One region of the Myxacorys chilensis genome, then DNA from elsewhere that is predicted to be linked to it. Evidence: predicted binding sites of a transcription regulator. Region 1 holds the regulator's gene; each other region holds the start of a gene.
What was found. The regulator NtcA, encoded in region 1, controls nitrogen genes in cyanobacteria. The targets are predictions, from matches to a motif close to TTTGTANNNNNNNNTACAAA.
Positions count from the first base shown of each region.

Region 1 (9,919 bases):
GGAATCGCTTCTTTCATTTACTCGCGCTTACTTTTGCAAACGGCTCGGTGCTTGATAGTAAATCTTCGACCCGGTATCTGAGATGAAATGGCACGCGCCATAAGAGCGGAAGAAACTCTTCCAAATCGGCTCATTTGACGTGCGATAGTACGCTCCTAAGACAGGCTTGATCGCTTTGGTGGCTGTCTTGAGGTGGTAATGAGGCATGTTTGAGAAAATGTGATGAGCCACATGAGTGCCAATGTTGTGGTGAATGGGATTGAACACGCCGTAGTCTCGATCGATGGTAGACAATGCACCTTTTAGAAAATACCAATCCTCACCGCGATACCAAGGAATATCTTCTTCTGTGTGATGGAGAAATGTCACTAAGTCCAACCAAACGACGAATCCGATGTAACCCATCAGATAATACTTCACGAAAAACAACAGCCCATACTGCGCCGTCAGAACGCCCAGAAAGGCAATCATCATACTCCAGCAAACTGTGCTGGTGATCACTTCGTTGCGCTCAGAAGGTTTAAAGAGCGGACTGGTCGGCATAAAATGTGATCCCTTCTTACCTGTCGAGCGACGAAATAGATAAATCGGATACGCCAAGAGCGGTAGATAAAAGCGGAATAACTTCTCATACCAAGGCATCTGATCGTATTTGGATTGAACGATGGGATACCAGCTTTCATCGGTTTCAATATTGCCTGTGTTGGCGTGATGCGTCCGATGGCTAATGCGCCAACCGTGATAGGGCACAAGAATGGGCGTATGAGACAGATGCCCAATCAGATTGTTTAACCACTTGTGTTTTGAGAATGAACCGTGTCCGCAGTCATGTCCTACGACAAAAAGCGCCCAAAACATAGTGCCTTGGGCGAACCAGAAGATTGGAAAAAACCAACCAGTATTGAGATAAGCGGCGGCTGCATACAGTGCAGCGATGATGCCAATATCAAGAAAGAAATAAGACAGCGATCGCGCGGTAGAAGGTTCAAAACAAAAGTTTGGAATGGCGGCGCGAACGTCTTTCAGTGTGAATGGTAGATCTTGGACTCGTGAATGGGAATCTACACCAGATGAAACAGATGGAAGGGGTTGAACTTGCACTTAATTTCTTGTCAGATTAACAAAACGCAACCTGGACATTCTACCTGTAGGGAGTGGGATCTATCACAATGCACGTTCTAGGAATCTACGCAAGTAGCGCGATTATAAAAAGCGTAACGAAGCCGATTTTTAACTCTGGTAAAGCTTTCATCAGGAGCCGAAGCAATGTTTGCCTTGAGGCGTGAGAAGCAGGCGCTCTTTTTTGCACTGTTTTCTACGTGTGAACTTAAATGCGATCGCGTAAATTCTTTGTTCTCATGATGAGATGTTAAGTAACGACCGCGTGATCCTTCGTTCCCATCTCGTGATCCTTTGTTCCTATCTTGGGATGTAAGTTCCCGTCTCGTGATCCTTCGTTCCCATCCCGTGATCCTTCGTTCCCACCTTGGGATCTTAGGTACGATCGCACGTTCCTTTGTTCCCACTCCATGTTTCTTCGCTCCCATCGCGTGATCCTTTGTTCCTATCTTGGGATGTAAGTTCCCATCTCGTGTTTCTGAGTTCTCATTTGTTGCTAAACAGCAGTTGCTTTTATACCGACGGTAGTGTTTGCCTGCATTTATTTAGTCCATCCTTAGTCATTTCATCACGCAAATACAAGGAAGCTTCATGCAACAGATTCCTCGCGACAAAGCCTTGGATAGCACGCTGGCACTGCTGCTAGATGGCTACCTATTCATTCCCAAAAGGTGTCAACGCTACCAATCGGATATTTTTCAAGCCCGACTCCTGTTCCAGCCATCCATCTGCATGACTGGAAAAGAGGCAGCCACGCTGTTTTACGATACTGAGCGGTTTGAGCGAAAAGATGCCAATCCTGAACCGTTGAAGAAGACATTGATCGGTGAAGGTAGCGTACTAGGATTAGATGGGAATGCCCATCGACGCCGCAAGCAGATGTTCATGTCGCTGATGACCCGCGAGAGCATTCAGCACCTGGCCGCTTTAACAACCGAGCAATGGCACGCTTACAGCAAAAAATGGGAAATGATGGACAAGGTTGTACTCCTCTATGAGGTGCGGCAAATCTTATGCCGCGCTGTGTGTCAGTGGACTGGCGTTCCGCTTGAGGAGGGAGAAGTCAAACAACGGACAAACGAACTGGCAGCATTGTTTGAAGGAGGAGGATCTGCCGGACTACGGCACTTGCGGGGAAGGATCGCTCGTCAGCAAACCGAGAAATGGATCGAAGACATCATCGAAAACGTGCGTAGCCACACGCTAGAAGTCGCTGAAGGGAGCCCGGTTCACGCGATCGCGTGGCACAGAGACCTCAACGAAGAACTGCTAGATAAACGGACAGCCGCCATAGAACTGATTAATCTGCTGCGACCTACCGTTGCGATCGCGCAGTTTGTGATTTTCTCGGCACTAGCGCTGCACGACCATCCAGACTGTCGGCAGACACTTCAGCAGGGCGACGACAAGGATGTTGAGCGATTCGTGCAAGAGGTTCGTCGGTTCTATCCCTTCTTCCCGCTGATCGCTGCCCGTGTGCGACAGGACTTCGACTGGAATGGCTACCACTTCCCTAAAAAGACAAGAGTGTTTCTAGACCTGTATGGCACGAACCACGATGCGCGGCTGTGGGAGAACCCGGATGAGTTTCAGCCAGAACGGTTCCGCCACTGGGATGGAAGCCCCTTTAATTTCATTCCCCAAGGGGGAGGCGATTACCAAGTGGGGCATCGCTGTGCAGGTGAATGGATCACGATAGAACTGATGAAAGCGTCGGTGAAGTTCTTGACTCAATCGATACAGTATGACGTGCCCGAACAGGATCTGCGCATCAGCCTATCGCGAATACCCGCCATTCCAAAAAGTCGTTTTATCATCAGCAACGTCCGGCGAACAGACTGATGCTGCATGTAAGTAGAACGATAATTCCTCCAGAGTAGAGTAGTGCTCTCAGCTAGTCGTTGCGCAGGATAAGCCGATGTTAGCGGCGGAAGTCGTCAAGCGATCGCGAAACGGCAGCAGTGAGCCGCAGGAGACCTTGCTTGGCAAACCGCAGAACTCTCGCGCTTAAATTAAATGCCAACGGCTGATAAGATTCGCTCAGGAGTTAATTTAATTGATGAGGGCCTTAAAATCACTCATCAAGTCCTAGCGTTCTCTACGAGATCACCCATGTTTATCGACTACATCACATTGATGCTGATCAATTTGGCAGCCGGGCTTTCTCTTCTGTCGGCTTATGTGTATCGAGGACTAGATGAGCCTATTCAAAAACGATGGGTTCCCGGATTTGGCGTGGTCGGTGCGATCGCGCTGGTTACGGGCTTGCACATGGTTTTTACTTGGGCAGTTCCGGGCAGCTACAACATCGCCTTTGGAGAAACGTCTGTCCTGTTTGGCATTCTGTTTGTAGGGACAGCGTGGGCGTTAGCGGCTGGCTGGGAGTTAATTACGCTTGCCGCCTATGGATTTTTTGCGGGCTTAGCCGCAACGCTAATTGGCATTCGCATCATCAACTTAGGACTAACTCAAACGCCTCTTGTTACAGGCGTCGCGTTCATTTTGACAGGGTTAGGAGGCATTTTTGCGGCTCCAACGCTGCATTGGAAATCCACGCGATCGCTCAGAACCGTTGGAGCGCTCATTTTAGGTCTAGCGGCTCTCATCTTTACCGTCATTGCCCTCAAAGCATACTGGTCACACCTAGAAGGATTCTCGAACTGGAAGCCATTGCCAATGCGAGGAGTCACTCCACCAAGTCCAGGATCGCCATAAACTGAATTCGCCATACGCTACTGTAGACAAGGTTTGACATCAACATCGGCTCTTTAAGCATCAACGGTGAAGGTTTGAAGTGGGCTACTTCTCCAGTGCGACTAAACAAGCGCTGCTAAAGATGGGATCTACTCATGTGCGTCAACTCAAATCCCGAAACTACTACAATGTATCTGGCTTAACTTTGTATCTGTCTTAGTATCTGTCTCAACTTTTCATCCCTCACCCCTCATCCCTCATCCCTTCTTCTCTAGGAGCCTCCTCTCATGAACGTCTTTGGCATCGGCTTACCAGAAATGGTGCTAATCATGGTCGTCGCCCTGCTGGTGTTTGGACCCAAAAAATTACCAGAAATTGGCAAAAGCATGGGAAAAGCCATTCGCAGCTTTCAGGATGCGTCTAAAGAATTTGAGTCAGAATTTAAGCGAGAAGCAGATCAATTAGAGAAATCCACTCCCCAAACGATGAAGGCGACTCTAGAAACTCCTGAGAAACCTAGTCTTTCACCGGCCGACGCAACGGTTGAAGAGATGGTTGAAGAGGCTGTGACCAATACCACCGAGAAAGAAGGCTAGTTTGACCTGACGTATGAGCGACGATACGCCCTCTAAGCTAGTCATTCCGCAACTCATTGTAGGACTGGGCAACCCAGGAGCGAAATATGAGCAGACCCGACATAACGTCGGATTTATGGCGATCGCGAAACTCGCGAAAGTCTGGCAAATCAACCTGTCCGACAATAAGAAGTTCCAAGGCTTATTTGGCGAAGGCATGAGTCCGACGGGAAAAATTCGCCTACTCCAGCCGACCACCTATATGAATAATTCGGGACAGGCAATTCGCGCGGTCATCGATTGGTATAAATTGCCGAGCGAGTCGGTGATGGTGGTTTACGACGACATGGATTTGCCCGTTGGCAAACTGCGGCTACGATTGTCTGGTTCAGCAGGCGGGCAAAACGGCATGAAATCCGCGATCGCTCACCTCGGCACGCAGACCTTTCCCCGGTTGCGAATCGGCATTGGTAGCCCTAAATCTGCGCCAGGTGACAACGCTGTTTCTCATGTCCTCGGCACCTTTGCCCCATCTGAAAAACCGATCATCGAAGACGTTTTAGACTTAACCGTGAGCGCGATCGAAGTCAGCCTCAAGCAGGGGGTTGAAAAAGCAATGAGTCTTTACAACAATCGTAGTGTCGAATAAAAACCTAAATTCAAGCACTTCTAGATTTAAGTATTGTGTCTAAGCGTCTTCCCGAAACGACTGCTCATGTCCGCATCTTCCGCCAGTCCTGGCAACAGGGCGAAATTGAGGGCGAAGTGATCGCTAATCAGTATGAATGGCAATTTCGCTGGCTGTTTCGCTGCGGACAGTTGGTTATTCATCCATCGCTAGGGCGGGCCTTAATTAAAGAACCGTTGGGGCGATTTTTAGAAGCAAAGGACTATCAATTGGAACCGGGCGGAGATTATTCGTTTACGATCCGGGCGGACTTGTGACAGGGCAAATTTATGATCCCAAATCTGTGATCATGAATTTGTAATCAATACGATTGGCTTCGCCAAGCTCCGAAGGATTGCCCATAATACAAATATCCTTCAACCACGAGGAACCTAAGATGACGACATCGCTTGACCTCAATGAAGACTTGCTTTACCCAAGCGGCGATGGCGAACCAATGGCGGAAAACACAGTACAGTATCGTTGGATTGTCATCCTCAAAGAAAATTTAGAAATTATTTTTGCAGATGATCCAAATGTCTTCATTGCCGCCGATATGTTTTGGTATCCGGTGCAAGTCAAAACGCCGCCAGCGCCTAGACAAGCACCCGATGTGATGGTGGTCTTTGGCAGACCTAAAGGAGATCGGCGCTCTTACATGCAGTGGAAGGAAAATAACATTCCGTTTCAGGTCGTGTTTGAAGTGCTTTCAGATAGCAATAGAACCCGCGAAGGTAGAACAGCGCTCGACTTTAAGTTCCGCTTCTATCAGCAATATGGCGTGGAAGAATATTACATTTACGATCCCGATGAGTGTGTGTTGCAAGGATGGCAGCGCCAAAACAATCAGCTAGTTTCGATCGCGCAGATGTCTGATTGGACGAGTCCTCGATTAGGCATTCGGTTTGGGTGGCAACCCAGCACAGAGCTAGAAGTCTATCGCCCGAACGGACAGCGATTTTTAAGCCCAATGGAGTTAGAGCAGCAGCTTCAGCAAGAACGTCAACGGGCAGAACAGGCAAACCAACGGGCAGAACGAGCAGAACAGGCAAGATTAGGGGCGGTTCCGAGGTTACGATCGCTAGGATTAACCCCCGAACAAATTGCCGAAGCCTTGGATTTATCAATAGACGAGGTGAGATCGAGCGACTAAATTCAATCACTCGAATTTCATCGCTTAAATTTCAATACTCGAAGTTGACGATCAGAGCTAGTCCGTCAACCGTTGTAAATAGCGCTCAATTAATAGAATCGCCACAATATCATCAATGCTGCGGGGTGGCGTCCGCATTCCTTCCGGGACAAGCCGTGTTAGACCCGTCGGCGGATACATCTGCCAGTAGCGATCGCGCGCCTCCAGAGAACTATGCCGCTCATCGACCATGACCACCCGCAACGGTTCCCCCAATTCATCTCCTAATTTCTGCTTCCACGCTTTTGAAGAGGTTTGATCCCCCATAATCAAGAGCGAAATCGGAAACCGTTGACGCAGTGATTTGATCGTGGCGATCGCACTTTCTGCCGTCACGACCTCGTGATAATACAACCGCCGATCAACGCCCATCACCGCCAACCCACACTTCTGCCGCCCCGGATCAAACCCCAGAATTACAGGTTGATCCAGCACCGTCTGTCCCTTCTCCATCGCTTTCCAACTGTCCATGACTACGACGTTTTCAGTACCACTTGACCGTTTTGAATCACCACTAATCCTATTTTGAGCGGTCCTACTGTGTACGTTACATCGGATGCCACCGCCCGGAGTTCTACCGGAGTCTGAAATTGGCGCAGTTGCTCTATAAAGCCCGATAACGACTCTAGGTTTTCAATCTGAACGCTATCGTTAATTACGCCTGCCCGTTTCGCGCGGAAATTGGAGAAGGCGAGCAGTTGTTCGATGTTTTGTTGGAACTGCTCAGACGTCAGCTTTGAGGGTTCAATCGACTTTGCAGCCACCACATCCCCTGCTAAAAACACGACCCGATTGGGAATAGCACTGGCAAAGACGGAAACGGGTCGCCGTTCGCCCCGGACATAGTTAGCGTCTGCCGCAATTCTCACCACGTAGTCTTGACCATCATTAATCTTTTTAATCAGACGCTCTACCTCGGCGGTCTTAATTAGAACGATTTGCTCTTCCCCGGTAGAACCAGGTTGGATCAACTGCCAGGCCGCTCGATTTGCCTCTTTTAGCAAGCGATCGACTGCGGCTTTGGCAGCGGCTGGATCAACCACCCGCAGCACACCCGCCGACAGCACCTGACTCCGCAGAATCGCCAAATATCCGCCGCGAATCAGTTGGGCTTCTTGCTCAGACTGCTGCACCGCTTCGGCTAAGAGCGCTTGCTGAGATGCCAACTGTCGAAGTTGAATTTCGCGCTCGGCAATCACGCGATCGCGCTCGGCGATTTCGCGATCGCGCCTCTGAATCGTGCTCGTCCGCTCCGCAATTTGACTATCGCGCTCGGCAATTTGCGCTTTGACGGCATCGCGCTGAGCAATTAGGGTTTTCTGCTCGCTCTGCAACTGATTAATCTCCGATCGCAGCCTTTCAGCCTGCGCAGATACGGCATTGAGTTGACCGCGAATCACATCCCGCTGCGCCTCAGCCGTTCTGAGCTGCTCGTTGGTCTGTCTCTGCTTTTCAAGGGACTGCTTCAGAGACTCATTAATTCGATTGAGTTGTCCTTCCGCTTGTGTCCGCTGGGCGCGGGTGCGCTCAAGTTCATCCTCGACCTTACTCTTCTGCTGATTAGTAATTTGCAAATCATCTGAGTTTTTCCGTAAGGCTCGATTTTGCTCCCGGACTTTCTTTTGCAAGTCGTTGAAATCGAGCAGCATATCGCGAAACTGGCGGCTACTCGCAAACAAAATGCCAAATGTCGAGGCGGAAATTAACGTTCCGGTCAAAATCGTCACGAGAGTTGCCGTGCGCTTAGGCCGCAGATTAAACAAGCTCAGACGCGCCTTTCCAACTTTGGTGCCAATGCGATCGCCAACGGTTGCGATCAGCCCGCCCAAAATCAAAACTGCCAAAATCAGAATTAGCCCTATGTCGGACATTGATGCTCCAAAACGCTCCGGCTTAGTTCACTCGACAAGCAGGACTCCGCATCTATTATGCCTGCGGAACGGATATCACTGCTGCGAAGAAAATGTGTGATTTGGAGCGAGGGCAGAGAAAGTCTAAGTAAATTGCTGGCTTAACGTGACCGGATTGTGAACGGTAATCTTTTTCTTGTGAATCGAGATCATGTTATCTTGCCGCAAATCGCCTAATAGACGGGTGACGGTCACGCGAGTTGAGCCAATTGCTTCTGCGATCGCTTGATGCGACAGTTTGAGATCAATTGTGATCCCTTCTTGGGACGGTACGCCAAAATCGCGGCAGAGAATCAGCAAAAAGCTGACCAACCGCGATCCCATATCTCGGTGCGCCAACGTTTCGATCATCATCTCGGTTTGTAGAATGCGAGATGACAGTCCTTTCAGCAGCATCATTGAGAGATCTGGGTTGTCTTTCAGGGCTTTCTCGACCTGCTCGATGGGCACCGACAGCAACTCTGCTGGAGTAAATGCCACGGCATGATAGAAACGATCGGCGCGTTGACCTGTAATTAGCGATAGCACCCCAAACACGCTGTTCTCTCTCAGCAGGGCCACGGTGATCTCCTCGCCTGCCTCGTACACGCGCGAGAGCTTGACGGCTCCTTTCTGCAAGAAGTAAACCCGTTCCGCCGGATCACCCGGAAAGAAAATAGTTTTGCCACGCTCAAATGTTTCTACAACGGGGGGGTATGCCCCTCCACCGATTTGGCGAAATAACGATGCAAGCGGTCTCTCTTTGGTCACTATCATTTCTTCCCTTTATCGTCACTCAGACGTTCTCTTAGCAACTATTAGGCTCACCGGTGAGCAAACTTTTCTATTAAAACCCCTATAGAAAATTGTTCTATTGAGGCGAGTCATTGTAAGCGAAGCCTTTGTAAACAATTGATGACTTTAGAACACTTAAACTGACTGCAAACGCAGTTTTTGTGCCTCCTTATACATTTCTGCCCGTATTTTAAGAATTTTAGAAAATCTCTGTGATTTCCTCACCAAAAGATTGACTCGTATTGAACGCTTTTTGGGGAGAATAGTCAATCATTTTGACCAGATTCTAGCGCAAAGCGGACTGGAGAGAGGGAGCCCTGATCTATAACTGGCATTAGAGAGGTAGATTTCGCTTTGGATAAGTTACAGCAGTCAGGGGGCGATCGCATTGCTCCAACGTGCGATCGCCCCCTGACTTACATTCGAGTCATTCAACGGCGGCTTTTGCACTGGCTCCATTCTTCACAGCAGGCGACTTGGTCTTGATCTCATTGACGCTTGGCGGAACGCTAAAAGCGTTGCGTGAGGAAGTTTTCTGCCCCTTTGCTCGTGGCTTTCCTCCGGCCATCCAATATTCTTTTTGATATTTTTCATCGAAGAACTAGGATTCTCCCAAGCCCTATGCTCTAATAAGTTTGCAAAATCTGCGATAAATTACGATTCCTAACTGATGAAAACTTTAACAATCAAATTATCCAAGATTGTTGCTTGGTAGTCGGGCGGTAAACGATAATTTTTATCCCTTTAGATTTGTCTAGGCTACAAGATTTTACAATTGAGAAGTACTTAGTTTGGGCACTGCTCCAGATGACATTACAAGAACTACAAAAACAGGTACTGCAACTATCCATCCGCGATCGTTGGCAATTAGTGCAGGCTGTTCTCACATCCCTACAGGAAGACACCCGTTTAGAGGTGAAGCCGAAGAACCTGTCTCGGCTGCGAGGAATCGCGAAGAACCCAACAGCCCTAAATGACACTGATAATA
Region 1 covers NZ_JCACKG010000149.1:77,061-86,979, forward strand. The annotation lists gene AC5JLB_RS11095 (fatty acid desaturase) at 28-1,101, opposite strand; gene cypC (CYP152 family fatty-acid peroxygenase CypC) at 1,711-2,961, shown strand; gene AC5JLB_RS11105 (DUF981 family protein) at 3,232-3,834, shown strand; gene AC5JLB_RS11110 (TatA/E family twin arginine-targeting protein translocase) at 4,101-4,409, shown strand; gene pth (aminoacyl-tRNA hydrolase) at 4,423-5,037, shown strand; gene AC5JLB_RS11120 (DUF3146 family protein) at 5,073-5,333, shown strand; gene AC5JLB_RS11125 (Uma2 family endonuclease) at 5,453-6,208, shown strand; gene AC5JLB_RS11130 (pre-16S rRNA-processing nuclease YqgF) at 6,266-6,718, opposite strand; gene AC5JLB_RS11135 (DUF3084 domain-containing protein) at 6,721-8,118, opposite strand; gene ntcA (global nitrogen regulator NtcA) at 8,242-8,913, opposite strand; gene AC5JLB_RS11145 (hypothetical protein) at 9,286-9,417, shown strand; gene AC5JLB_RS11150 (hypothetical protein) at 9,739-9,919, shown strand, end outside.

Region 2 (9,919 bases), on a different contig from region 1:
ATCGTTCAGTCCTCTGGCAAAGCCAACAATTCCGGCACTGAGAAAATGACCTGCATCCACTAACCTCTGACTAGAAATTCCGGCAAAGGCTCCGGTATAGCGTTGCTGACAGTTTTCGACCGAATCGATTGAAACGACGGAAGATTGCATTAGAGCGGGTGCGCCTACCGGCACTACTGATGCTGTTTCGCCAACACAAATACAGCTTTCTTTACCAATGCCTAGCTGTTTTCGGGCGTAGTGAAGGATGCCATACACTCCAATTGCCAACAGAATGGCGATTATAGGGCTTAACAGTAAAGGTAGCAAGAAAGACTTCTGTAATGCGGCAAAATTAACTTGAGTTCCGATTGCTAGTAATCCTGCACCGACCAACGCTCCGGTTAATCCATGAGTTGTTGAAATTGGAAATCCTAAGATTGTCGCCAGAATGACGGTTAGCCCTGTGGCAATTGCAACGGCAAGGTGAAAATCGGTTGCGTTCGCGATCGCATCAGGCACAAGCCCTTTGCCTGAGAAACTTTTGACCAGAGCAGAGGCCAGGAAGACAGAGCAGAGCGATCCTGCAAATGTAGTGATGGTGGCCCATGCGATCGCGGTTTTGTAATTTGTTGTTTGACTGCCAAATAGGGTAGCTACGCCTTTGAAGTTGTCGTTCGCACCGTTGGAGTAGGCGAGGAACAGAGTTGCCAAAAAGAGGAGGACAAGATACACCAAAATTAGGTCTCCTTGGTTCAGAGATTAATGCTCAAAGATTAACGTTTGGTTATGCTGCTTTCAACGCTCAATGTTGCGGCTGTCGAAAGCACTAACCTTTCATCATCCTGGGTTGAATGCAATAATTTCTAAACGATAACCTTTTCTTAACTTTGCTCTCTCATTTCATTGTTTAAGAGCTTTTCCGTATACTCTCAACATTCAGTAGGGGCTAACGATAATAAGGATTAGAAACTGTGCAAAACGATTGCTTAAAGATAAGCTCTTCAAGCAGTCGTTTTATTAGCAATGCGATTAGCGCATAGCGCAACTTCGTAGAAATCGCAAATGCGACTAGCAACAGCTTTCTACATCGCAGCAAGCACTACCCTCATTCGTAACTGTGACGTGATAATCTAACCCTTTTGTCTCCTGAGCGGGTCGAATGATGTTACGTGAACAATCGAATATAGGTGCAGACTCCAACGGAATGGTTTCGTAAGGTTCAACCGGAATCACATCACCATAATAAGCACCACTTGAGCTTGTGTAAATCCCAAAGGTCTTCTCACAAACTGCCATTCGTTCGCCTCGATAAAGCGTATGCCCGTCATCATCCTGAACCGCCTTCCAAGGCCCTTTATAAATCACCGCTTGATTGCGATCGCGACACTCTCCTTCTTTCCCCTTAAACGCGCGAACCGTGAGAGAACGAAATTCAATACCGTCTACGACTTGCCAAGGTTCTGTTTGGCGACTCAAAATCTCGATGCCATAAAATCCGGCTTGCTCAAACATTTCGAGAAATTCGTTCTCGCGAAATGCGCCAGAAATGCAGCCACTCCATAAGTCAGGATCATTGAGAATTTCGGAAGTCGGATCTTCATCGCACACAATGTCAGAAATTACGGCTCGCCCGCCCCGCTTTAACACACGAAAGATCTCTTGGAACAACTGTTTTTTATCGTGAGGACGAACAAGATTCAAAACGCAGTTGGAAACGACAACATCAACGCTATCACTAGCAATGAGAGGCTGATCGCGGCGTAAGCGATCGCACTCTGATTCTAGCTCTGCCATCCCAGCAACGGTTGTAACCGGATGCTGCTCTAGCCAAGCTTGGACTGAATCGAGGCTGAGAGCTAAGTCTTGAATCTTACCTTTGACAAACTCAACATTGCGGTAGCCCAATTTCTCGCTCATCTCGCTTAGATAGCTGCGAGACAACCCTAGCATTTCATCATTAAAGTCAACCCCAATGACTCGTCCTGCCGCCCCAACTTTTTGAGCCATGATGTAGCAATTCTTTCCTGCGCCTGATCCTAGATCGACAACCGTCTCTCCTGCATTCACATAGCGCGTCGGATCGCCGCAACCATAGTCTTTCTCAATGATTTCCTGGGGTAACGCCTCTAAATAGCGACTATCATAGCCATCTGTCGGACAGCACAACGCGGCTTGAGGCTGCTGCGCTCCTGCTTCGTAGCGTTGCAATACAGCTTGCTCAATATCATAAGTGATGTTAGAGGAATCTGTCGGTTGAGAAAGTGCAGTTTCAGTCATAACAGTGTCTCGATTACCACTTCATGTTACACAAGACAATACATTTGCCGCATCGCTCTGGATTTAAGTCTACCGAGAGCCACCGCAGAAAAGCTGAAAACTTGCTAAAAATAGTATGAAATCTCAACCTATTTCTTTCGCGTTGATTTCTGTACTTGAGTTTGACTAATTGAACATCACTCTAACAATGGATGTACTGTTGTAGTTCCCATTGTGTCACTTCTGTGTGATAGTCACTACATTCTTTGTACTTAAAGTCTAGAAAGGTTTTTGAGCCTTGCTCACCCAAGGTTTTTATCAATAAGGTATCTTGCTCTAGACAACGCAATGCTTCGATCAGTGTTGTTGGCAGCGTTTGTAGAGTAGGAAATTCTGAGCCGCGAACAAACATATTTTCGTCAATGCGATCGCCCGTCGTCAAGTGCTCAGTTATCCCTTCGAGTCCTGCCGCTAGAATTCCCGCTTGCGCTAAATAGAGATTGGTTGAACCATCGGCGAGGCGAAGCTCAAACCGTCCCCCTTCTGGAATTCGTAGCATGTGAGTGCGATTGTTGCCACCAAACGAAATGTATCGCGGGCTCCATGTGCTGCCGGATGAGGTCATCGCTGCGCCTAACCGACGATAGGAATTGACGGTCGGATTGCAGAGCGCTGTCAGGCCCCGTGCGTGAGCCATCACCCCTGCCATAAATTCGTAGCCAAGTGGAGCCACGCCTAATTCATCCCGCGCATCTTCAAACACGTTTGACTCACCGTTCCAGAGGCTCATGTGCAGGTGAGCGCCATTTCCTGTGAGATGACTAAATGGCTTGGGCATAAAGGTTGCAGTCAATCCTTGCTGTTCTGCCAATGTCTTCACCATGTATTTGAAAAAGACGTGCCGATCGGCAGTAGTGAGCGCGTCGCTGTACGTCCAGTTAATCTCAAACTGTCCGTTGGCATCTTCGTGATCGCACTGGTAAGGCTCCCAGCCCAACGCTTCCATATAGCGCACCAGTGTGGAAATCAGATCAAATTGGCGCATCAGGTTGAGTTGGTCATAGCACGGGCGAGCCGCGTCATCGAGCGGATCGGCAATGCGGTAGCCCTTCTCCGCTTGCTTTAGCAGCATGAATTCGGCTTCGACTCCGGTTTTATAGTCATAGCCGAGTGTTGCAGCGCGATCGCACACTTGTTTCAAAATGATTCGTGGTGCGGCGGCAAAGGGTTCACCATCGAGGTACAGATCACTGGCAACCCAACCGACGTTAGGTTGCCACGGCAGCACGATCAGCGAACTTGCGTCAGGAATCGCTGCGATATCGTGAGCGTCGGGACCTAAGCCCAAGTTACACGCAAAGGGCGCAAAACAGGCACCCGCCGATTCAACCGCAGAAACTTTGGCAGCAGGAACGAGCTTAGCGCGAGTTCCTCCCAGCAAATCTGTAAACGAGACTAGAAAGAAATCTAACTTATGCGCTTTAGCAAGGTCTGTCAGCGTTTGAGTTCTGGGTGCAGTTCCAACCATCGTCACATCTCCGGCGATTCCTGCATCCAGTAAATCAAGCGCATTTAGATTAATTTGTAGTGAATGCTACTAATGTGATTGAGATTGTATTGAGTTTTACGACTGGCAATTTATGCAGCTTGGCAAAGCCGTTATCTCTGAAGTTGCGCTTGGCGATCATTGTGGCGATTCGCTCAAGAGCATCACAACGGTTACCAGATCCATTGTGCGTAATCTCATGTGCGTAATCTCAGTTGACAGAGGATTTGATAGCAGATGTAACAGATGAGAATTGCTTCTATGGATGAATCCGCTACGCCCATTATCAAATTGGCTACCGACTTGGTTTAAAACGCAAACACCGTTCTCAGCACTCCAATCACCACATCACTGTTGTCTTCATTGAAGTCTGGGTTAGTAATCCAAATTACTCCTGGCGTAACGGCAATGTTGTCATTTAAGCGATAGCGATAAAAGGCTTCTAAGTGAAATGAAGGGTCGCGATCGCGCACTCCTAAATTGCTGCCCGCTAACTTTGGCTCTTGCCCTACCAACAGACCGCCTAAGTTTCCTTCCTTAAACAAATCAGGAAACGCTAACGTAACCGCCCAATTCCACACGTCCCCTTTGCCTCTGTTGACGTAGCGATGATTGGCGTAACCAACCCATCCCCCTAACGCAAACTTTGGTGAGAGTTGAAACGTACCAGAAACTCCGTAAGCGTTAATGCCAACCGCTGTTCCAAAGTTACTATTTGCCAAGTTGCTTCCCGCCGCACTCAAGTTGAATGGGTCGTCAGGCTGCAAATCGCTGGCAAACGGTGCATACGCATTAATGTAGGTAAAGCCAATTCGCGACGTTTGACTCAGGTTCACAATGAGTTGGGCTAAGGCTCCATACTGACCATTAAACAACCCGTTCTTATCGCTGGGATTAAATGCATTTGGAACTAGATATCCTAAGTTCACTTCTGCCGCGTCGCCAAATCGGTGTCGCAGACCAAATCCTGTACCCCCAGAGTAGTTATAAATTGGGTTACGCAACCCAAATAGCGACACTGCACCGCCATCAAAATAGGGGTTGAGTTGCGAAGACGCATCTAGATCAACAAATCCGTTTCCGGTTCCAGCGAGATAGCCATCGGTGTTGCTGCCGATCGGGAAGCGGTAGCGCAGTAAAGCAAGCCCGACTGTACCGCCGCTATCGCCATCAAATTCGACCCGCCCCTGGTTAGTGCCCAAAACGCCCAAACCGCGAACTCCTGTCGGGCTGGTTGCATCTGGCGTTGTGTTACCAAGCGGGACGACGTTGTTTGCCTGTAAGCGAGTGGTGAGCAAGTCGCGCCCATTGAAGCTGGTGTTGAGGTTCAAGCGCACCCGGTAGCTCAGCGTCGGATTCCGGAGCGCTTCTTGTCCGTTGGCATTGTCGCCCGCAAGGACACTAATTGCACCAAAAATAGCCTCGCCTTGTAGCTTGGTTGTCGTGGAGAATTGTTGCCGTTCTACTGTAGCGCTTCGAGCTTCGAGGGCACCTACTCGACCTCGCAATGTGGCGAGTTCAGCCGCAAATTCTTCTTGCAGCCTTTGCAAGCTTGCCAAATCTTCTTGTTTGACCAGATTTGCAGTAGATGCTGCAATCAATTCATTCACGCGATCTAAACAGGCATTTAACCCCGCCGCAAATTCGTAGCGGGTCAAAGCGCGATCGCCACGATACGTCCGATCAGGATATCCGGCGATACACCCATACCGCTCAACAAGAGATTGAAGCGCTTGAAATGCCCAATCCGTGGGTTGCACATCCGATAGTTGCGATACCGAAGTGACTTGATCCAGTTCCGGCTGATCTTGGCTCTGAGGTGCGGCGGGAATAATGTCGTTTGAGATATTATTTGAGATCTTGTTTGAGGTTTGCTGAGCGATCAGTTGCGGAGACGGAGAGGTGGAGAGATGGGGAGCGGCTTCAAACACTTGCGGCGCGGTTTGTTCAGGTTGAGGCGAAGCGCTTAGAGCTGGAGACACTAGAAAGCAGCTCGTTGCTAGGGCAACGAGAGAGGCAAATGAATCGTGTTTTGACATTGTTTTTATAGATTGAGAATTGATTTTTTATAGTTTTTGAGAACCGCAAAGTAAGTTTGTGAACTCAGAAAACGGCGGCTCCAGATCTCCGATTTCTTCAAGAAATCAGAGATTTTTGCACAATTCTCAGCGATTCGTAGAGTTCATCGAGACGAACGGCGGCGGAGTCTATCGATCGTTACGGCGATGATAATCACTAAACCTTTGACAACCAACTGCCAGAAATAAGACATGTTGAGCAGAGTCAAGCCATTGTTGAGAACGGCAATGATTAACGCACCGAGCAACGTTCCCGGAATCGTGCCGATGCCACCCGTGAAGCTTGTGCCGCCCAAGATGACAGCCGCGATCGCGTCCAATTCATAGCCGTTTCCTAACTGCCCAGTGGCACTATAGAGACGGCTCGAACTCATGACGCCTGCTAACCCTGCCAGCAATCCGCTCACTCCGTAAACGAATAGGAGGACGCGATTCACTTTAATACCCGTTAGACGCGCTGCGCGCTGATTACCGCCCACAGCATAAATTTGCACGCCCAATACCGTCCGCCGTAGGATAAACCAACTCGCCAGCACCGTTAAGAGCGCAATCACAACCAGCCAGGGGAAAGGGCCTAAGTAGCTATTGCCGATCCAGGCAAAATTGAGATCCCGATTTAGCACCGTTGTGCCGTTAGCAACCAGATAAGCAACCCCGCGCAGGGCCGTGAGTGCGCCCAGCGTCACGATAAACGGCGGTAAATCTACAAACGCGATTAGCACGCCGTTGAGCAACCCTAACAGTAATCCCGTCAGCAGCGCTGCCAGCACCGCCGCCCATCCTAACCCTGGCACGAGCGAAGTCAAGACGCCCACGACAGCAGACACGCCCAAAATCGAGCCAACCGATAGATCAATGCCTCCTGTCAGAATTACGAATGTCATGCCAGTTGCCAGCACGATGTTGATCGAGGCTTGCCGTAAAATGTTGACCACGTTTCCTGCGGTAGGAAAGTTGGGGGTCAGCACCGAAAACAGGATGCAGATTAAGATGAGAATCGGCAAGATTCCGAGTACCTGAATCCAGTTGTTCGCAGTTTTGCGCCGACCTGGCGCACCGCGTGACCCATCCTTTAACGGTCGTAGTTCAGTTTGACTCATGATGCAGTAACCTCCGATGCGCCAGTGGCGTAAGCCATAATGTTTTCTTGAGTAATGGATTGACGAGTCGAGCCGCCAAGTTCGCCAACAAGCTGTCCTTCTCGCATCACCAGGACGCGATCGCTTAATCCCACAACTTCTGGCAGTTCGCTCGACACCATCAGAACGGCAACGCCTTGTTTTGCTAGGTCGCTAATAATCCGGTAGATCTCGCTCTTTGCCCCAATGTCTACGCCCCGCGTGGGCTCGTCGAGTAGCAAGACTCTCGGCTTAATGGCCAGCCAGCGTGCTAGCAGCAATTTCTGCTGATTGCCGCCCGACAGATCCATGGCGCGAATTTCTAGGTTTGCGAGTCGGATATTGAAGTCTTGAACGGCATTTTTCGCAATTTTGCCGACCGACCCCCAATTAATCACGCCTGCTTTAGCGTCCTGCTTCAGCATATTGAGGATGATGTTTTTGCCAGAACTCATTTCTAAGAACAACCCTTGGTCTTTGCGATCTTCTGGGACGTAGCCGATGCCTGCCGCGATCGCATCTCCAGGGGAGCGAATGTTCAGCTTTTGACCGTTGAGAAACACTTCGCCGCTGGCTTTTGGGTCAGCCCCAAAAATCAGCCGCGATAGCTCTGTGCGTCCTGCGCCGACGAGTCCCGCCAGCCCGACAATTTCGCCAGCTCGCAGCACTAGATTAGTGGGTTGCACCTTACGACCATCGCTGATGTTGCGAACGTCTAGTACGATCTCACCGGGAGTCGTTTGTCGCTGATGTTCGTAGAAATCTTGCATTGGGCGACCGACCATCATTTGCACAAGCCGCTCTGGTGAAATTTCATGCCGATCGAGACTACCAATGTACTGACCGTCTCGTAGCACGCTGACTCGATTTGCTAGCGCATACACTTCTTCCATTCGGTGGCTGATGTAGATGATCGCAATACCATCACTTCGTAGCTTGTGAATCACCTCGAACAACCGCTCAGTCTCGCGATCGGACAGTGCCGCTGTTGGTTCATCCATCACCAAAATGCGGCTGTTATCTTTCAACGCCCGGGCGATTTCGACCTGCTGTTGTTCTGCGATCGACAAGCTAGAAACCACATCATCGGGGGCAAAACTTGCTCCTAAGCTTTGCAGCACCCGTGCCGCTTCTCGCCGCATTCCTTCACGATTCAAAAGCTGTCCTTGCCGCAACTCACTGCCCATAAACATATTTTCAGCAACGGTGAGATTAGGCGCGACATTGAGTTCTTGATAGATCAGATTAATGCCTGCTCGTCTTGCGGTGCCTGGATCGGTAATAGTGAGCGGTTGCCCGTTGATCCAAATCTCGCCTTCATCTGCAATGTAGGCTCCAGCTAAGATTTTCATCAACGTGCTTTTACCTGCCCCGTTCTCGCCCATTAGCGCATGAACTTCGCCTGGATAAATCGTAAGATTGACGTTTTGCAGCGCAGGCACGCCACTAAATCGTTTGGTGATGCCCCGCATTTCTAACACTGGCGTCGCGATCGGGGCGTTGAGTGGCAACGGTTGTTGATTGGTTGTCATGAGCCATTCCTGAAATAGAGGTTACTGCCAGGCTTTGTACTGGCTAACGTTGTCGCGGGTGATGAGCTTGACGGGAATCTGAATGTCGGGGTTGGCCGGTGGCTTGCCATACAAAATGTCGTTGCCGACCTGAACCGCTTTTTGCGTCATGCCCAACGGGTCTTGAGCCGCCGTGGCGACAAACAAACTAGATTTGTCCTCGATCGCGGACTTTGCCTCGGGTGCGCCATCAACGCCGACAATAAAAAAATCACTGCGCTTGGCTTGTCTAGCCGCGAGTTCTGCCCCAACGCCGCTGGGGTCATTAATGGCAAAGACTGCATCGATTTTGGGAAACGATGTGAGTAAGTCGCTCATGACTCTCAATCCGCCATCCCGGCTGCCTTCAGCGTTCTGGTCTTTTGAGAGGATTTTGATATTGGGATATTTAGCGAATACCTGTTCACAGCCATCGACGCGATCGAACACCGACTGCACGGGTGGACCATTCACAATCACTACATTCCCTGTGCCCTTAAGTCGATCGGCAATGTATTGGCAACTCACCTGTCCCGCTTGCAGATTATTAGAGGTGACGGTGGCATCCACTCCCCCGCCTGCGCCCGTGTCAACGGCGATGACGACAATTCCAGCTTGTTTGGCTTTCTCAACGGCAGGCGTAATGCCTTTACTATCTCCCGCGTTGAGAAGAATCAGGTCGGTGTTAGCTGCAATAAAATTCTCGATTTGGTTGAATTGTTGATTCAGGTCGTACCCGCTCGAAACCACCGTCGTACGAACATTCTCGCCACCGAGTTTTTTGGCTTCTGCCTCTGCACCGCGTCCCATCAACACAAAGAAAGGATTGCTGAGATCACCAACAGTGACAGCAACCGATTTCAGCTTGTTATTTGGGTCTCCCTGGTTTGCCTGATTGGTGGGTGTGCAACTGACTAGAATGCCGCCGACAAGACTCAAAATGCTCGTCGCAATAGCGCTGTGGCGAAGCGCTCTGCGAGTTGCTAATGTATTTACGTCCATTTTTCTCCAACAACTCACTTCCAATCATTCACTGGATGAGAGTCAGCAGAATCTGCATTGCGATCAAACATTGAACCAGATCTACATTACGTAAATCCGACTCATGACACTACCAGTATTTGCAGTTTCAACATTTTGTAAACTGGTTTTATCAATGTAACTAGCAATACTAGTTACATTGATAAATTAGATGTTTGAACAGGCACAATTATAAATTTATGCCAATGCAAAAATCTTATTATTGAATTATGTTTAGATAATGTTTGAACTTGCAAAAAACAGCTTGTAGTGAAAGCCCTTAATAATGAAGTGTGATATATTTCGCAACACTGTATTCTGCACACTCTCTATAGCAATTATGGTGCGGCTTGTCAGAGATCCATCACA
Region 2 covers NZ_JCACKG010000203.1:45,967-55,885, forward strand. The annotation lists gene AC5JLB_RS19305 (inorganic phosphate transporter) at 1-714, opposite strand, end outside; gene AC5JLB_RS19310 (DUF8838 domain-containing protein) at 1,051-2,259, opposite strand; gene glnT (type III glutamate--ammonia ligase) at 2,441-3,766, opposite strand; gene AC5JLB_RS19320 (iron uptake porin) at 4,093-5,823, opposite strand; gene AC5JLB_RS19325 (ABC transporter permease subunit) at 5,967-6,962, opposite strand; gene AC5JLB_RS19330 (sugar ABC transporter ATP-binding protein) at 6,959-8,512, opposite strand; gene AC5JLB_RS19335 (ABC transporter substrate-binding protein) at 8,534-9,532, opposite strand.
Region 2: a site for NtcA is predicted at 3,820-3,839, ahead of glnT (type III glutamate--ammonia ligase). Genes of this name have one in related genera too.

Region 3 (9,919 bases), on a different contig from region 1:
TGTACGCCACAACTTGCCCCGCCTGCACAGCGTCCCCTTCATCCACCAATAGGCTCTTCAGCCGTCCAGAGCTTTTGGGGCTAACGTTGGTCGATTGTTTGGCTTCAATGATGCCATTGGCTGCGATCGTAATCGGAATGGTCTGCCGCCCGACCGGAACCGTCTGGATTCTGCTTCTGGCGGCCTGGTTAGAGGAAGCCACCGTCTGGCGGTACACAAGATATCCACCTCCTGACAGTGAACTCAGAATAAATATTCCAATCAGCCAGTTTCTCAGCTTGGGTTTGAGCCAACCTTTTTCTGTCGGCTTGAATGGAATCGGTTGGGGAGAGTTGAGGGTCATAGGCTCCTTTGCACCTTGACTGTACATAGAATAACGATAGATTTTGCGATCGCTCTTGCTGGTTGAATTACAGTTTTGTAATTTGCACAGTTTTGTAGTTTGCTGTGTAAGGTTGATTTGAACGCTGTTTTCAAGGTTTACAGATAAAATTTATCTTTGTTAGACATCCTGAATTAGTGTGATGGTTCAATCCAATACTGGATCTACCTCTTTAGATAGAGAACAAGTCGCTCTACTGGATTGCTCATGAAGCAGACAAGCCGCAAGCGTTTAGCTTCTACGAGATTGAACGATTGAAGGGCTACTGATACCATCAAAGCGCCAAACTCAAAGCATCAGACAACCGTTGCCGTCCTGAGACCAGATTATGAACAGAAGATATTTTATTGCAGTCGCGATCGCGATCGCAGCTTGCATCATAGCCTTGCGTTTCGTACTATTCCCTACAACAGCGCAATCTAACAAGCTGATCATCTCTGCGGCGGCTAGTTTAAAGGATGCTTTAGAAGACATTAAGCCCCTCTATCAACGCAGTAAAACAACCGCCGATCTAATCTACAACTTTGGAGCGTCAGGCACATTGTTACAACAAATTGAACAGGGTGCGCCCGCCGATGTCTTTCTCTCAGCGGCAAAACGTCAAATGGATACGCTCGATCAAGCTAGCAAACTGGTGGCTGGAACTCGAAAAGACATTGCCCGAAATCGGCTCGTCTTGATCGTGCCCAAGTCCTCTAGGGGAGTGCAAAGCTTCGATCGGTTGACGCAACCTGACATTAAGCGCATTGCGATCGGAGAGCCGCGCAGCGTTCCCGCTGGACAATACGCGGAACAAGTTTTGAGAAAGCTGAAGCTCTACGACACTCTCAAACCTAAATTTGTATTTGGCAACAATGTGCGTCAAGTGTTAGCCGCCGTTCAATCTGGGAATGCAGAGGCAGGGTTTGTCTACTTTACAGATGCCAAGATCTCAGATCAGGTGAAGATTGCTGTCACCGCAGACGAGACAGATCATTCCCCAATTGTGTATCCGGTAGCGGTGCTGAGGAGTAGTAAAAACGTTGAAGCAGCAAAAGAGTTTGTGCAGTACTTGTCGAGTACCGACGCTAAAACCGTGTTAAGCAAGTACGGATTTGTTGTGCCAGCCTCGTGAGTACCAACCTCGTGACGTGATGCCCCCTGATCTTTCTCCTCTATGGATCTCGCTTAAAACTGCCCTGCTTGCCACCGTGATTACCTTCTTCCTGGGTGTTGCAGCGGCATATTGGATGCTGAACTACCGAGGCAAGGGAAAGGCACTAATTGAGAGCATCTTTGTCGCTCCCTTGATTTTGCCGCCCACGGTAGTAGGCTTTATTTTGTTGGTCTTATTTGGCAAAAATGGAGCAATCGGACAGTTTCTAAATTCGATTGACTTTAGCGTTGTATTTACTTGGTATGGTTCTGTTGTAGCGGCGATTGTTGTTTCGTTTCCGTTGATGTATCGTACTGCATTAGGCACATTTGAGCAGATCGATCACAATCTATTAGCCGTTGCTAAAACATTAGGCGCGTCTGATTGGACTATTTTTAGATCTATTCTATTGCCACTCTCAACCTCAGGAATTTTGGCAGGCATCACGCTTGCGTTTGCTCGTGCGTTGGGAGAGTTCGGTGCAACCCTGATGCTGGCAGGGAATATTCCCAAAGAAACGCAAACGATTCCGATGGCGATTTATTTTGCAGTCGAAGCGGGAGCTACGAATGAAGCGTGGTTTTGGGCGATCGCAATCATGGGAATATCACTCTCTAGCATTGCAGCAGTCAATCTTTGGCAAGATAAACGTAAGCTGCCATCTGTCAAACGCGAGCCGTTCTCTCCAGTTCTCAGACCTGTTCTGTCTCCGCTTCTTGATCTTGCAGATTCTCCAAATCGCGGGCTAAGCGTAGAGATTGGTAAACAGCTTAGCGGATTTCGAGTCGAGATTGCGTTTCATGCCGACGCACCGTTAGGCGTATTGGGTGCATCTGGGGCTGGAAAAAGTCTGATGTTGCGCTGCATTGCCGGAATTGAAACGCCAACCTCTGGGCGGATTGTACTCAACGGGCGCGTGCTGTTTGATGCTGATCGCGGCATTAATCTAGCGAGCCGCGATCGCCGTATTGGATTTTTGGTGCAAAACTACGCGCTCTTTCCCCACATGACGGTGGCGCAAAACATTGCATTTGGTTTACCGAAAGGGCTGTCTCGCGCTGATGTGCGGCAGCAGGTTGAGTCGCAGTTAATGGCAGTGCAGCTAGAGGAGATGCGCGATCGCTACCCGGCTCAACTCTCTGGCGGACAGCAGCAACGTGTCGCCCTCGCAAGAGCATTGGCAAGTCAACCGGAAGCGCTGCTGCTTGATGAACCGTTTTCAGCCCTCGATACGCATCTCCGCAGCCAACTGGAACAGCAGTTGATTGCGCGTCTCGCCAGTTATCCCGGTGCGGTGCTGTTTGTCACGCACAATTTAGAAGAAGCGTATCGCGTTTGTCCAAACTTGCTGGTGATGCATGCAGGACGCGCGATCGCGTCCGGGTCTAAGCGGTCGATTTTTGAGCATCCGGCGACAGTAACAGTGGCTCAACTAACGGGATGTAAAAACTTCTCGACGGCAGTTGCAACGGCAGATGATCAAATTCATGCGATCGAGTGGGGCATTGGCTTACAGATTGCCGAACCTCTACCCGAACAGTTTGCTTATGTTGGCATTCGCGCTCATCAAATCCTCTTTCCTCAAGACGCTCAGCAGCCTAATACGTTTCCCTGCTGGGTCGCGGCGACGAGTGAAACGCCGCATCGCATGACGGTTTTTCTAAAGTTCAATGCTCCTCCGACGAGTCCGCAAGACTATCACCTTCAAGCGGAGGTTTTTAAGGAGAAATGGTTCGCGCTGAAAGCGCAACCGTTGCCTTGGCGGGTCTGTCTCGATTCGCTGCGGCTAATGCTGCTGTCAGCAGCATGACTTTAGAACTGTTATCTAAGCACTCTCGATGCATCAAACTGTTTTCTTTACCACTTGAATGATACTCACGATCGCTGGGTGTGTTCTATGTAAAGCAGGAGTCGGAGTCAGGAACATGCGATCGTAACTCAATAACAAGGAGTGGGAACTAAGGAACGAAGGCGGGAACTAAGAAACGAAGGTGAGAACTAAGGAAGATGCGATCGTAACTCAATAACAAAGGGTGGGAACTAAGGAACGTGCGATCGCAACTCAATAACAAGGAGTGGGAACTAAGAAACGTGCGATCGTAACTAAGCGTACAAGCAGGTGTTAAGGCTCTACTAGCCGTGAATTTCTCTGCATCAAAAGATGGATTTGTCCCTGCGCCATGTCTTTGTGTAGCAATCTCTACCGATTTCACAGAGCAGATTGAATAGTCTGTCGAGGAAGAACGCTGTCTTAATCTGATATCGCGATTAGCGCAGTGCGCAACTCCGAAGGAAACGCGGCTCTTAGTTAAAGCAATTTTAAAAACAGCAGTTAACACTATGACAGAGACATCAGAAGTACAAACTGCCAGTGCAGTCGGCTCTCAGATTGATGCGGAAGCCGTTAGCATCAACACCTCTCCATCTGAGAATGCGCCTGCTAAAACGCTAAATAAGTTTGAAAGAATCAAAGCTGAGAAAGATGGTCTAGTCCTAAAGCAAGAGCTAGATTACTTTGCAGAAATTGGTTGGGAAGCGCTAGATGAAGCCGATCGCGACTTTCGCCTGCGCGTTTTAGGCTTGTTCTATCGCAGCGTTACGCCGGGTCGGTTTATGCTGCGAATGCGAACTGCGAATGGTATTCTTCCCAGCAGTCATCTGCGCGTGTTAGCCGAGATCGTGCAGCGCTACGGCGACGATGGCAATGCCGACATTACCACTCGTCAGAACATCCAACTGCGAGGAGTCCGCATTGAAGACGCGGCTGATATCTTCCGCCGATTTGAGCAGGCGGGGATGACCAGTGTGCAAACGGGAGTTGATAACGTACGGAACGTCACAGGATCACCCGTGGCAGGGCTAGAAGCTGATGAGTTGATTGATACTCGTGGGTTAACTCGTGCGGTGCAGGACATGATCACCAACATGGGAGCAGGCAACCCAGCGTTTACAAATCTGCCGCGTAAATTTAACATTGCGATCGCGGGCTGTCGCGATAATTCTGTCCACGCAGAAACCAATGACCTCGCCTTCATTCCCGCCTACAAGGAGGGTGCGATCGGGTTTAATGTCATCGTTGGTGGCATGTTCTCGCCCAAGCGTTACGTAGAAGCCATTCCGCTCGATGCTTGGGTATTGCCAGAATCGGTCGTCCCCGTGTGTGAAGCGGTGCTGTTGCTCTATCGCAATCATGGGTTGAGAGCCAATCGCCAGAAGTCGAGATTGATGTATTTGGTTGATGCCTGGGGTATTGAAAAGTTTCGCTCAGAACTCGAAACTCAGCTAGGTCAAAGCCTACAACCTGCGGCTGAAACAGACGAAATCACCTTTGACAAACGCGATCACATCGGCGTCTATCCGCAAAAGCAACCAGGACTTCACTATGTTGGTCTCCTAATTCCGATCGGTCGCCTCTACGCCCACGAGATGTTTGACCTCGCCCGCATTGCCGACACTTATGGCAGTGGCGAGATTCGCCTGACTGTAGAACAAAACCTGATCATTCCCAACGTTCCCAGCAGTCGATTGCAGGCAATGCTCAACGAACCGCTGCTGCAAGAGCGCTTTTTGACCAATCCCGATAATATGTCGCGCTGGTTAGTGTCTTGCACAGGCAATCAGTTTTGCGGCTTTGCGTTGATCGAGACCAAAAATCGGGCTTTGGCGATGATTAAAGCATTGGAAGCTGAACTGACCGTATCGCGACCAATCCGCATTCACTGGACGGGCTGCCCTAACTCGTGCGGGCAACCGCAAGTCGCAGATATCGGCATGATGGGGACAAAAGGACGCAAGAATGGTCAGGTCGTAGAAGCCGTTGATATTTGGATGGGTGGCAAAGTCGGTAAAGAGGCACATCTCGGTGAGCGAGTCATGCAAGGCATTCCATGCGATGATCTCAAGCCCGTGCTGCACACTTTGCTGGTCGAACAGTTTGGTGCACGGCCCAGACAAACCAGCTACTTTGTGCCGCCTGAACTTGCGGCTCCTTAACTGGCTATACTTCAGTTTTTGATTTTACCTGCTCAGATAGAACAAAAACGAAGGTAGTCATTGCACTCATGACTATCATTTCACCCCCATCTTCTAAAAGTCCCAATTTACCCGAGAATTCGACAGGAGCCATGATATGGATCAAGTCGAGCAAAACTCCGAAGGCTGCGAGTGCGAAAAGCATTGCGATTAGATATTTAGATGCCTTTCTAAATAAGTGATCGCCCAAACGATAAGCAATAGCGATATAACCCAGCAAAAATAGACTAACTGAGGCTGTTACAAGCACCTCTCCAAAATCTTGTCCTCGTAGCCCGAACAGGGGAATAAATCCAAGAGAATTGCTGATGTACAACCCCACTTCTTCATGAAAACTAGTGGAATCATCAATCAGTAAATAAAGAAATAAAAGCATCCAGCTTAGGTAAAGAGGTGAACGTTTCTTCACTACAATCAAACCCAACAAAAGGACGCACCAATACTCCTTCATATACTGAAAAAATTCAGCAAATCCTCTGTCTGTTTCGATCGAGTAGGGATTTGAAGAGGGATCTGGATACAGGTCGCTCCAAACATCCAATAAGAAGAAAATGTGCAAAACAATAAAACAAATATCCGTCAACAGAAGTAGACAAAGTAGTTTACTTACCCAACTGCTTACCCTGATCTTCACTACAATATCTCCTTCGATCTAGCTACTCATATTGTGTAAAGCCTCTAATGACTAGAGAAGGTGGAAACTGCTCTCTACCTAAGTACTTGCCTTAGCCGTCTTTAGATGCACTCTGCTGTTCTTTTAGCTGAAACTTGAAAACATATTCACTGCACCTACCACTCCAAATAAACTTGTAGTTTTTCTATTTGCTGCATTGCAGAGCAATCTCGTTTAACGAACTAAGATTGATGGTAAAGCTCATGTTCAGAACCACAGCATAACCTAGATTTAACCAAAATACTACCTGTACTTAATCAACCTGATCGTTCTTTCAAAACAACTAATAGATTGAATCAGGTGATAGGTTGAACGAGGTAATAGATTGAATCAGGGATCTCAAAGAGATGAGTTTTCTGACGTCAACGGATCGTTGGTTGAAGTGACAACAACTTCTGAGGTTGGAGAACGGCGTCGAAGCAGCCAACTGCCAATGATCAGAACTGCGATCGGCAGTCCAATCGAGACAAAACTCTTGATGCTGCTATTACTCGCGAGTACATACTGTGCGCTGCTTGATAGACCAAACGCTAAACTGGTTAGCCCAAACAATCGCGCTCTCGGAAGTAAAGCGGCAAAGGTGATCAAAATTGAGCTATACCAAGGCATTAGCCAAGGTGTTGCTATTAGCAACAACACTAGCGTGACCCATCCCATTTCCTCTAGTAGCTTCTGGGGTGTGTTATCCCAGTAGCGATCGCTACGCCATAATCGCCACGCATAAAAGCCAATGAAGCCAAGAATGGTGAGCCGAACCAGGCCCAATAAAATAGCTTGCCCCGTTTCGAATGACAGCCATTCTGGAGCTATAAAAATACGAGTTATATCCAACAGAAACCGCGCGATCGCAAGCAGAGACGACTGAAACTGTCCTTCTACTCCTGGATTCAGCAAGCTACGCCACGCGGAAACATTAGGCAGGATCGTAAGGGTTAGCACACCCACGATCGCGATGGAGGCTGAGATCATTCTAAACAACTGTTTCCCCTGTCCGCGACGCAGCACCGCGATCGCCATTAACGGAACCCAAATCAGAGGCAGAGTTTTAGCTAACAGACCCATCCATAGCGCCGTAAATGCTGTCCAATAGCGCCATTTTGCATAACTAATCGCAAAGGCAATGAGGCTGGTTGATACTAACAGATCGACATGCCCTGAACTAACTTGCTCCATTAGTAGTAGAGGATGCAAAAGATATGCGATCGCAACTCGATGTCGCTCCGTATGCGGCAACCATTTCCAAATCAGAAATCCATTCAGAGTGTGCAATGCTAAACAAATGGCTTTATACACATAAACGGCAACAAGCGGATGCACAGCTACAAACGCTGCCGACACGGTAAATATGGCTTGTGAAACGAGTCCATAGGTTGAAGTCTGCCCCCAATCCACGTAAGGAGATAACTCTGTTGAAAACGCAGCGGCTCTCACAACAAATGGGTTGACCCGGTTCAGATTCATCAACCCAGAATGTAGGTAAATATAGATGTCGTTGCCCAAAGGATAGGCAATAAACGCTAGAACTAGAAACGGCGAAGCAGATTTCAATACATCCCTAAAGCGACTTGTAACCGCTGGCGGCGTATCTTGAAAGTGCTTGCCGATCCAAATTAAATAGAGAATAGAGATGAAAACGTAGCTCAGACCAATTCCCAGTTGAATGCGGAGGTCTGGAAACGTAGCAAACTTTTTTCCGCCTACTAGAATATAATAGAACTTATCAATTCCCAAATGCAGAAGCGTTACGCTCAGATAGGTTGATACCAGCAACGCCAGCACAAATAGTAGTCTATTCTTATTCACATATTCGGTTCAGATGAACTTTCTTTAAGATACCATTTGGATCAGTTTCTGCGATCCCGACCACAGAACTTTTGACTAGCTCCAATGGCGTAAAGAATTTTGGTGTAAAGGATCTGTGAAGCACAAACGACTAATGGTGACGGCGAGTATTGGGAGCGTCCTGACGATCGCGCTAATCGTAGGTCTCCACATCCTGCTGCGCAATGCGATCGCGGCTCGATTACCGAGCCAGGTCTGCCTGCCAATGTACGCAGCTGAGATCGTGTGTTATGCCCAACCCGAAACTCTACTGAGTCGTAAACAAAGCGCGATCGCGGTTGATCCGGCGGGCGTACTATTAGCCACCGGAGACGGCAACATTATTCAACGGTGGGATCTCAAAACTCGTCAATTGCTGCCGCCGCTAGTGGGTCACTCTAATTCAATTACAGCGTTAGCCATCAGTCCCGATGGACGAATACTCGCCAGTAGTAGTCTCGATCGCACGATCAAGCTCTGGGATATGCAAACAAGCCGCTTACTCGGAACAATGCCATCAGGTCGGGCGTCGGTGCTAGTCTTTAGTCCCGACGGACGGACGTTAGCCAGTGGAAGCCGGGTTCAGCGTTGGGCAGATGGAGTAGAAGCTTTGCCCGGAGTGCAGTTTTGGGATGTATCGACTCAGCAGTTCCGGTACAGATTAGGAGAACGACCTGCCCGCGCGATCGCTTTTAGTCAAGACGGACAGCTCTTAGCCACCGGAGACACCAAAACAGAGGTATGGCTTGCTAAAGCAGGAGAACTTCTGCACACACTCAATTCAGGAGATGTGACAGGATTATCCTTTGGGCAAGCGGGGCAGACGTTGATTACAGGCAGCAGCAAAATCAAAATTTGGAATCTTGCTACTGGAGAACCCGTGCGGGTAATGGAGACGGGAACATCAGATTTGGTGGTTAGCCCCGATGGTCAGATTCTAGCCACAACGGTTGGCGGTACGGTGCGGTTCTGGCAACTACAAAGCGATCGCTATTTAGGTCTGCTGCGAACCTCGTGGTACAGCAGTTTATTTGTACAATTTGCGCTTGAAGGACACGCGATCGTTGTAGCGAATAGCGAAGGAGTAAAAATCTGGCAAAGCCCTGAAAACTAGGAGGTTACGGAGCAAAATCCGAAGGAGCGCTTCTGAAAAACGATTTAAGTGCCGTTCACATGGCTGATGACATTAGAGATATTCGTTTTAGCGACACCTGATGCCTAATTCTCTAGATAGAGGAGAATTTGTTAATTTCTGCTTTAGAGTGTGAGCGTCTTTTAATCTATCTTCCCCTTTAAGGATAGTTTCGTGATGCGTTATCCAGTCAGTTCCCGTTTGCGATCGTTGGCTTTTCTATCAGCATTTCTGATGGCGTTGACAGGGGTTTCGGTTTCTGCCCAAAGTCCTACACCTACGCCTTCAACCACTCCGACTCCTTTGGACAGCCCCACTCCTTCAACTACCCCCACTCCTTCAGACAGCCCGACTCCTTCTCCGATTCCTTCTGAAAGCCCAGTTCCTTTGCCGTCACCAACGGCGCAGCCTAGCCCTTCTACGCCTGCTGATACTAGCGACAGTTCAGCGTCTGAGCTGCTGAGACAGGCTTCCAGTGCGGGTTCCTTTACCACATTAGCGAGAATTGTCCAAACTGCCGGACTCACGAATGCCTTGCAAAGCCGAGGTGGACGCTACACAATTTTTGCGCCGACCGATGCTGCATTTGCGGCGCTTCCGGCAGGTACACTCGAAAAGCTGCTGCAACCCAGAAATCGACAATTGCTAACTCGCATCCTGGCTTACCATGTTGCTCCTGGCGAATACAGATCTAGTGCGCTCAAGACAGGCGGAGTTAAGACACTTGGCGGCGGCCTTGCGATC
Region 3 covers NZ_JCACKG010000183.1:76,628-86,546, reverse strand. The annotation lists gene AC5JLB_RS15975 (efflux RND transporter periplasmic adaptor subunit) at 1-343, opposite strand, end outside; gene modA (molybdate ABC transporter substrate-binding protein) at 711-1,496, shown strand; gene modB (molybdate ABC transporter permease subunit) at 1,516-3,327, shown strand; gene AC5JLB_RS15960 (ferredoxin--nitrite reductase) at 3,858-5,510, shown strand; gene AC5JLB_RS15955 (DUF8692 domain-containing protein) at 5,515-6,183, opposite strand; gene AC5JLB_RS15950 (hypothetical protein) at 6,562-8,025, opposite strand; gene AC5JLB_RS15945 (WD40 repeat domain-containing protein) at 8,141-9,157, shown strand; gene AC5JLB_RS15940 (hypothetical protein) at 9,358-9,702, opposite strand; gene AC5JLB_RS15935 (fasciclin domain-containing protein) at 9,710-9,919, shown strand, end outside.
Region 3: a site for NtcA is predicted at 3,705-3,724, ahead of AC5JLB_RS15960 (ferredoxin--nitrite reductase). Genes of this name have one in related genera too.